Regions from separate parts of the Aquaspirillum sp. LM1 genome, predicted to be linked through region 3. Evidence: predicted binding sites of a transcription regulator. Region 3 holds the regulator's gene; each other region holds the start of a gene.
What was found. Region 3 encodes sigma-54, which starts transcription at its own class of promoters, with help from an activator protein. Its sites were predicted from a motif close to CTGGCACGCTTCATGCTT; they were not measured.
Positions count from the first base shown of each region.

Region 1: BXU06_RS10405 (circularly permuted type 2 ATP-grasp protein) is a predicted target of sigma-54. The motif match lies at 1,196-1,213, and genes of this name have one in related genera.
Region 2: BXU06_RS03725 (circularly permuted type 2 ATP-grasp protein) is a predicted target of sigma-54. The motif match lies at 1,189-1,206, and genes of this name have one in related genera.
Region 4: BXU06_RS05600 (ANTAR domain-containing response regulator) is a predicted target of sigma-54. The motif match lies at 773-790, and genes of this name have one in related genera.

Region 1 is NZ_CP019509.1:2,421,615-2,423,814, reverse strand. Features, by position in the region: gene BXU06_RS10405 (circularly permuted type 2 ATP-grasp protein) at 1-1,158, opposite strand, end outside; gene motD (flagellar motor protein MotD) at 1,352-2,128, opposite strand; gene BXU06_RS10395 (S49 family peptidase) at 2,163-2,200, opposite strand, start outside.
Region 2 is NZ_CP019509.1:839,368-841,567, forward strand. Features, by position in the region: gene BXU06_RS03720 ((Fe-S)-binding protein) at 1-723, opposite strand, end outside; gene BXU06_RS03725 (circularly permuted type 2 ATP-grasp protein) at 1,260-2,200, shown strand, end outside.
Region 3 is NZ_CP019509.1:377,788-379,987, forward strand. Features, by position in the region: gene hpf (ribosome hibernation-promoting factor, HPF/YfiA family) at 92-424, opposite strand; gene BXU06_RS01715 (RNA polymerase factor sigma-54) at 617-2,044, opposite strand; gene lptB (LPS export ABC transporter ATP-binding protein) at 2,074-2,200, opposite strand, start outside.
Region 4 is NZ_CP019509.1:1,286,767-1,288,966, forward strand. Features, by position in the region: gene BXU06_RS05595 (energy transducer TonB) at 1-635, shown strand, start outside; gene BXU06_RS05600 (ANTAR domain-containing response regulator) at 828-1,403, shown strand; gene BXU06_RS17290 (hypothetical protein) at 1,421-1,696, shown strand; gene BXU06_RS05605 (CmpA/NrtA family ABC transporter substrate-binding protein) at 1,899-2,200, shown strand, end outside.

The DNA.
Region 1 (2,200 bases), 1.9 Mb from region 3:
GCGGCTGGCCAGCGGGCCAATCAGCATGCCGTAGCCGCCACTGCCGTGCACTTCCTTGATCACCAGCTCGGGCAGGCGGGTAAGCGCATAGGCCAGATCGTCCGGCTTGCGCAGCTGCCAGGTGGGCACATTATTCAAAATTGGCGTTTCGCTCAGGTAAAAACGGATCATGTCCGGCACAAACGGGTAGACCGACTTGTCATCAGCCACCCCAGTGCCCGGCGCATTGCACAGCGCCACCTGGCCCTTGCGGTACACCGACAGCAGGCCGGGCACGCCAAGCAGGGACTCCGGATTGCCGGCCAGTGGATCAAGAAAATCCTCTTCGATGCGCCGGTAAATCACATCCACGCCCTGCAACCCGGCGGTGGTGCGCATCCACACCCGGTCGTTTTTCACCAGCAAATCCTGTCCTTCCACCAGCTCCACGCCCATTTGCCGGGCCAGAAAGGCATGCTCGAAGTAAGCCGCGTTATGCCGGCCAGGGGTGAGCACCACCACGGTGGGCTGTTCCACCGGGCTGGCTTCGCGCAGGGTTTGCAGCAGCAGGTTGGGGTAATGCTCGACCGGGGCGATGTCCATCCGGGTGAACAGCTCAGGAAACAGCCGGCGCATCATCTTGCGGCTTTCCAGCATATAGCTGACCCCGGATGGCACGCACAGATTGTCTTCCAGCACATAAAACTGGCCGTCGGCGTGGCGGATGATGTCAATCCCGGCCACATGGGCGTACACCTGGTTGGGCAGCGCCAGCCCGTGCATGGCCACCTGGTAGAGCGGATTGCCCAGCACCTGCTCGGCGGGAATCACCCCGGCGCGGACAATGTCTTGGGTGTGGTAAATATCATGCAAAAAGGCGTTCAGCGCCTGCATCCGCTGGCGCAGGCCGCGTTCCAGCACGGCCCAGTCGCTGGCCGGCAGCACGCGCGGGATGATGTCGAACGGAATTTGCCGGTCGCGGGCGTAGGCGTCGCGGCAGACGCTGAAGGTGATGCCGTAACGGCGAAACAGCAGGTCGGCTTCGTTGCGCCGGGTGGCCAGCGCCTCGTCGCTCTGGCTGTTCAGCCAGTCGGCATACTGCGCGTAATGGGCGCGCGGCGCAGCAGCGTCGAACATTTCGTCGTATAGCCCCGAAGCGGGCAAGGTCAGGCTGGGCATGGCAGCAAATCCGGCAGGCAGGCTTAAGCTTGTCAGTCAGCAAGCGCCGTGCCATGTCTGCAGTGAACAGACACCAATGTGACAGTGCGGCATGCACCAATAAAGTGCGTGCTGCACCGTCACGCCACAGCCATGCCTCGCCAGAGGGCCACAATACGCCACTCAGCGATCTGGCCACCGCTGCCCATACTGGCTAATTCAGTTTGCCAGCCGGCACCAGGGCATCATCGCCGGCGCTTTCCGGCAGAATGCTGATGGTCACCCGCCGGTTGCGGGCGCGACCTTCGGCGCTGTCGTTGCTGGCAATCGGGCGGTTTTCTGCCCGGCCAATGGCCACCAGCCGGCTGGAGCCGACGCCATGTTCCACAAACAGGCGCACCACACTGCCGGCACGGGCGGCAGACAGCTCCCAGTTGGACGGATACGTGCTGGTGCGGATCGGGCGGTCGTCGGTATAGCCTTCCACCCGGATGCGGTTGGGGTAGCCGCGCAGCACGCCGCCCAGGCGGCCCAGCCAGCCGCTGGACGCCAGCGAGGGGGCCGCCTGGGCGGATTCAAACAGCGCGCTGTCGTTGATTTCCACCGCAATGCCCAGCTCACTCTGGGTGACCCGCACCTGGCCGCGCTGCATCAGCGGGTCGAGCAGCTGACGCACCTGGGCGGCCAGCTGGTTCATCCGCGCATCCTGTTGCAGCTTCAGCGTGGTGGCCACCTTGCTGGCCAGCGGCTTGGCATCTTCCACCGCCACCATGGTGTTGGCACTACCGGACTGGCCGAGCAGCTTGGGGGCAATTGCCCCCTGGTTGAAGGCGGCAATCATCGACTGGGTCATCTGCTTGTACTTGCCCTCGTTGATCGACGAGATGGAGTACATCACCACAAAAAAGGCAAACAGCAGGGTGACAAAGTCGGCGTAGGACACCATCCAGCGTTCGTGGTGATCCGGGTCTTCTGGGGGGCGGCGGCGCATGGGCAGTCCCTGGTTCGATGGTGGTCTCGGTCGATTACTTCAGTTGCAAGGCATGGCTGCCCTGCAGCAGGC
Region 2 (2,200 bases), 460 kb from region 3:
CTCGGCGTCGTCGGCCAGTGGACGCAGCACCTCCACCTGATAGCCAGCAGCGTGCAGCACGGCGTAGGCGGCTTCGGCAATGCGCGGTTCAAAATGGCCGGCAAAGGTGTCAACCAGCAACAGCACCCGCCGCTCGGACGGGGCGCTGCTAACAGGCGGCGGCTGATAGGCCTGTGCCGCCGGCACCGGCAAGGTGCGCGATGCGGCAATGCCCAGCCAGCGCTCGCCCAGCCGGGACAACACAGGGCTGGCATTGCGCCACAGCGTCAGCCGGCGCAGCCACGGGCGCTGGCGCAGCAAGCGCGGCAGGCCGGCAAACAGCTGCTCGCGCCACAACACCCCCAGTGCAGCATTGCGCTGCGCCTGGTACTCGATCTTGATGGCGGCCATGTCCACCTGATTGGCGCATTCGCGCTTGCAGCCCTTGCAACCCACGCACAGCGCCATGGCCTCGGCCAGACGCGGGTCGGCAAACGGCTGGTCGCCAAATTCGCCATTCAGCGCCGCCTTAAGCACCTGCACCCGCCCGCCCGGCGAATGGGCCACGTCACCGGTCACCCGAAAACTCGGGCACATCACCCCTTTGGGGGTGCGCTGGCACAGGCGGTCGCCAATGCACACCGCCACCGCCTTGGCAAAATCACCGCCCATGGCAGGAATCCCGGCGTAGGCGTCGCCCTGGCCGGCGGTTTCGTAACTGGACCAATCCAGATGATGCTTCATTGCATGCCTTTGCCGTCTGCTGGCGGCGCGGTGTGGTCCTGCTGGCCCGTCCCGGCACGCCGAATAAATGCCCGGAGTGCAAGCAAGGACAAGACCAGGAAAAATCTGGATGAAAATCAGTCTATTGGCTTTTACCGTCCCCCATTCTGTCAGCGTGCTTGTCGGACAATACGGACAATGTGGCACTGGCCGCCTCCCATCATCTCCCCATCCGCTATCGGATGCCTCCGGCCCATGGCCTGTGCCAGTGGCCCCGGCACGGCCACGCATCGGCAGCGTGCACCATTCATACTCACTCCATGGGGCATGATGCTGTACTGTGGTGCATGACTGGCGCGCATGCGCGGCCTGGCGTGCACCTTTTTTGCCCAGTCTGAGGCTATTTGGCTCTGATTTCGTGCTGACTGGCCAAGTGCGCTGGCATTTTGTGTCGGTATTCGCCTGTTGCCAGCAGCTCGTCATGGCCTGGTTCACATCTTGCTAAATCACTACTGACCCGCAAGCCAGACCTTTACCATCCACAAAGGAGCCGATGAATGCCCGTACTCTTCGATGAAATGTTCACGGCCGATCAGCAAGTGCGCCCGCATTACCAGCCGTTTCACAACTGGTTACAGCAGCAGCCGGACAATTTCATGGCCAGCAAGCGCCAGGAAGCCGACCTGATTTTTCGCCGGGTAGGCATCACCTTTGCCGTGTACGGCGATGACGCCGGCACCGAGCGCCTGATCCCGTTTGACCAGATTCCCCGCATTATTCCCGCCGACGAATGGAAAACCCTGCAAGCCGGCCTCAAGCAGCGGGTGCGCGCGCTGAACATGTTTATCCACGATGTTTACCACGATCAGGCCATCATCAAGGCTGGCGTGGTGCCGCCGGAATACATCCTGGGCAACAGCCAGTACCGCCCGGAAATGCGCGGCATCAATGTGCCCAACGATGTCTACGCCCATGTGGCCGGGGTGGACGTGGTGCGCGCCGGCAACCCGGATGGCAGCGGCGCTTACTATGTGCTGGAAGACAATCTGCGCGTGCCCTCCGGTGTGAGCTACATGCTGGAAAACCGCAAGATGATGATGCGGCTGTTTCCCGAGCTATTCGTCAATAACCGCATTGCCCCGATTGCCCACTACCCCGATGTGCTGATGGATTCGCTGCGCGCGGTGGCGCCGGTGGGGGTGGACGATCCCACGGTGGTGGTGCTCACCCCAGGCATCTACAACTCGGCCTACTTTGAACACGCCTTCCTGGCCCAGCAGATGGGCGTGGAGCTGGTGGAAGGCAAGGACCTGTTTGTTGACGACCACACGGTGTACATGAAAACGACCCAGGGCCCGCAGCGGGTGGACGTGATTTACCGCCGGCTGGACGATGATTTTCTCGACCCACTGGCTTTCCGCCCAGATTCGGCGCTGGGTGTGCCGGGACTGATGTCGGTGTACCGCGAAGGCCGGGTGACACTGGCCAACGCCATCGG
Region 3 (2,200 bases):
GGAAACCCGCAGGTTTCCGCCGTAGTGGATATCTGGCCGGGAGGAAACCCGACCGCGCCGCCACTTGGGCGCTCATGCCGCCAAGCGGGCTTTAGGCCTCGGTCGGAGCCTGCACCACAGCGGCCTTGTCTGCCGGGTGGTGGTCGGTCAGTTTTTCCTTGTATTTGAGCACCTGGCGGTCCAGCTTGTCAGCCAGGGCGTCCAGGGCGGCGTACATGTCGCTGCTGCTGGCCTCGACATGAATGTCCTTGCCTTTGAGGTGAACGTTCACCTCGGCTTTTTGTTCCAGTTTGTCTACCGACAAGGTCACGGCGACAGAAGTGACGTTATCGACATGACGGGTGATGCGTTCGAGCTTGGCTTCAATGTAGTCGCGCAGCGCGGGGGTAACGTCGAGGTGAATGCCGGTGATTTTCAGGTTCATAACCTTACTCCTTCCTGGAAAAACGCCACGTCCAACGGGACGGGCCGGGTTGAAGCTGTGCGGCGGGACAAGGCCCGCCGCGTGGCCGGCAGGGAGTGGCCTGATGCCCAGGCCGGTCTCCGTCATACTTTCATCGGCCGGCCCACAGCCGGCTTGAGGCCGTGGCACTCAGGCCACGGCGGAACAACATGATCAGATCGACTTGCGCAGGTTGACCGGCGGAATCTGCATGGCTTCGCGGTACTTGGCCACCGTCCGCCGCGCCACCTGAATGCCTTCAGCGCCCAGCATATCAGCCAATGCCGAATCGGAAAGCGGTTTTTTCGGGTCTTCGTTGCCAATCAGCAGGCGCAGCCGCGCCTTGATGGCAGTGGCCGAGCATTCTCCGCCGGAATCGGTTTCCAGCGCGCTGCCGAAGAAATATTTCAGTTCGAAGATACCCCGTGGACATAAAAGGAATTTTTGCGTGGTCACCCGCGAGATGGTGGATTCGTGCAGGCCAAGTTCGTCGGCAATGTCGCGCAGCACCAGCGGGCGCATGCCCACCTCGCCCAGCTCAAAAAACTGTTGCTGGCGCGCCACGATGGCCTCGGATACGCGCAGGATGGTGTCAAAGCGCTGCTGCACATTGCGGATCAGCCATTTGGCTTCCTGCAACTGCGCAGTCAGCTGCGAGCCGCCTTCGCGGTGGTGTTGCAGCAGATGGGCGTACAGCGAATTCACCCGCAGCTTGGGCATCGCCGCCGGGTTGAGCTGGGCGCGCCAGCCTTCCGGGCCTTTGTGCACCATCACGTCGGCCACGATGTACTGGGTGTTGTCGCGACCAAAACCGGCCGCCGGGCGCGGGTTGAGCGAGGCCACCAGCAGGGTGACCGCCTTGAGCATGTCGTCGTCACAGTGCAGCTGGCGCTTGAGCTTGTTGAAATCGCGGTGCGCCAAGAGCGACAGGTGTTCGTTGATCAGCACCTTGGCCAGCGTGCGCACCGGACTGTCCGGCAGGATGGCCAGTTGCAGGGTCAGCGACTCGGCCAGCGAGCGGGCCCCCACGCCCGCCGGTTCAAACTGCTGCAACAGGCGCAGGCCCACTTGCAGTTCGTCGGCGTCCACGCCGAGCTCTTCCGGCAGGTGGGCGGCGAGTTCTTCCAGCGACTGGGTGAGATAGCCATCGTCGTCGAGTTCTTCGATCAGGAAGGTGACCACGGCGCGGTCGCGCGCTTGCAGCGCGTGTTCGGCCACCTGGTCAAGCAGGTGCTCGCGCAGGGTTTTTTCCGCCACCATATTGGCGTGCGGGTCGAAATCGTCGTCGTGGTTGCCCGAACCGCTGCTGGACCAGTCGGACAGCTCCAGCGAATCGGCTGGGCCGTCGTCGTCGCGGCTGGGCTCTGGCGCGTCGTTATTGTCGTTGCCGGGCGTGTCGGCGCTGCTGGCCGGGGTGTCCGCCGTATTGGGCAGGGGATCGGGCTGGCCTTCGTCACGCTCCAGCATCGGGTTGTCGTGCAGGATGTTTTCAATTTCCTGCTGCAAGTCCAAGGTGGAAAGCTGCAAGAGCCGGATCGACTGTTGCAGTTGCGGGGTCAGGGTCAGCTGCTGGCTGACTTTAAGTTGCAGGCTCTGTTTCATTACGCGGGCTTCATCACGCTGTCACACGCCTACAGGCGGAAATGTTCACCAAGATACACCCGTCTGACGTTTTCGTCGCTCACCAGTTCGTCGGGGCGGCCTTTGGCCAGCACGGAACCTTCGTTGATAATGTAGGCATGATCACAGATCGACAAG
Region 4 (2,200 bases), 910 kb from region 3:
TGAGCGTGCCGCCCGAACCCCTGGCGGTGCGGCTGGCGCTTCCTGGCCCTTCTGCCCCAGCGGTGATGCCCGCGCCAGTGCCACCCCGCGCAAGCCCCGCTCGCCCCAGCCAGAGCAAGCCCGCGCCCAGCGTCCCCATACGGCACACCACCCGCGCAATGGCCTTGCCCATCAGCTCACCGGTGCCAGCCAGCCCAATGCCAGCGGCACCGGCAGCGGCAGCGGCAGCGGCAGCCCCCAGCGCTGTTGCCAGCAATTCAGCCCCCGTTGCCAGCCCGGCCAGCAGTGGCGCAGGCGACAGCAGCCGTCCGGTCAGCACCACCCCGGCGCGCTGGCAGGCGGCCTATCTGCATAATCCGCCACCGGAGTATCCCTGGCAGGCGCGTCAGCGCAGCCAGCAAGGCGTGGTGTGGCTGAGTGTGGAGGTGTTGGCCAGCGGGCAGAGCGGCCAGGTCAGTGTCTTGCGCTCCAGCGGGGTGCCATCGCTGGATCAGGCGGCGCTGCGTGCCGTCAGCCGCTGGCGCTTTGTGCCGGCGCGACAAGGGCAGACCACGGTGGATTCCAAAGTGGAAATCCCGATCCGCTTTCGCTTGAGCGACGAAGACAGCCCGACCGACTCCGACTCAGCCCAATAAGCGAGGCCAGCTGATTGACATCCTCCCCGGGTCAAACGCCAGCCTTGTGGCGAGGGGTGTGCCAAGAGGCACTTACTGGTGCGCATGAGCAAGAATGGGGCGCGAGCGAGCGCTAAAATGGGGCGTACTACTGAGATTGCGCACGATTCTTGCATGGTCTTACCCTGAAACCACGCCATCCCCGAGGGAAACATGCTCAAAGTCCTGTTGGTCAACGACACCCCCAAGCATCTGGGACGGTTAAGGGATGCCCTGACCGCCGCCGGCTGTCTGGTGGTGGGAGAAGCCGACAATGCCTTTGTGTTGCCTGGTCAGGTGTCGGCGCTGGCACCGGATGTGATTATTGTTGATACCGAATCGCCCAGCCGCGATACGCTGGAGCAGGTGTGCGTGGTCAGTCAGTCTGCCCCGCGTCCGATTGTGATGTTCACCGACGACGGCGGCAACACCAGCATCCGCGCGGCGATTCAGGCCGGGGTGACCGCCTACGTGGTGGAAGGGCTGGCCGAAGCCCGCCTGCTGCCCATTTTGCAGGTGGCGCAAGCCCGCTTTGAAGAAGAGCAGCGCCTGCGTGCCCAGGTGACCGCTGCCGAAACCCGGCTGGCTGAACGCAAAACCATTGAACGCGCCAAGGGCTTGCTGATGAAAAGCCGGGGCTTTAGCGAGGCCGAGGCCTATAACGTGTTGCGCAACAAGGCAATGCAAAGCAATGTGAAGCTGGCCGAAGTGGCGCAGCGGATCATCGATATGGCCGATTTGCTGGGGTAAACCGGCAACGGGCCGGCGTGTTGTCCCTGACGGCCAGCGCCAGGGGGCGACAACGCGGGCTGACGTTGGCTTTCTTGCCTGTTTATGGTGCAGCCCACCCTGTTATGGTGCGTGCCGTTGCGGTAGCGCCGGCTTTTCTGGTGGATTCCCTTGTTGATGCGCCAGGCCAGACCAGGCTGTTTGCGCAATCTTCCGGGCTTTATATTGCAGTGCAGCAGTATTTTCTTGCTGCTGTTTGGGCAAAACAGCCATTGACACGCTTTGCCAATAAACCTGGCACACTCCATGCTTAATGCTGAACCAAGCACCAAAGGCGGTGCGTGATAGTTCAGCATTACCCCAAATATAACGGGCGAGGCCACCAACGGCGGTGGGCTCGCTTCAGGACAAAGGCGTCCCTCAAGCTGCAGCACTGCTGCGCGCTTGACGGACGCCTTTTTTATTGCCCAATTTTTTTTGAAACACCCCATAACCCCTCTGAACTGGAGTGCCCTCATGAGCGATACAAAGCCGCTGGCGACCCCTAGCCGCCGTGATTTTCTCAAGACCTGCGCCGCAGGCGTGTCCGCCTCGGCCATCACCACGCTGATTCCAGCCGGGGTCAAGAGTGCCGCCTATGCAGGGGGGTCGGATGCACCGGAAAAAGCCGCCGTCAAAATCGGTTTTATTCCGCTGACCGATTGCGCGCCGATTGTGGTGGCCGCCACGCAAAATTTTGGCAAGAAATACGGCCTGACCATCACCCCGAGCAAGGAAGCCTCGTGGGCGGCGGTGCGCGACAAGCTGGTCAACGGTGA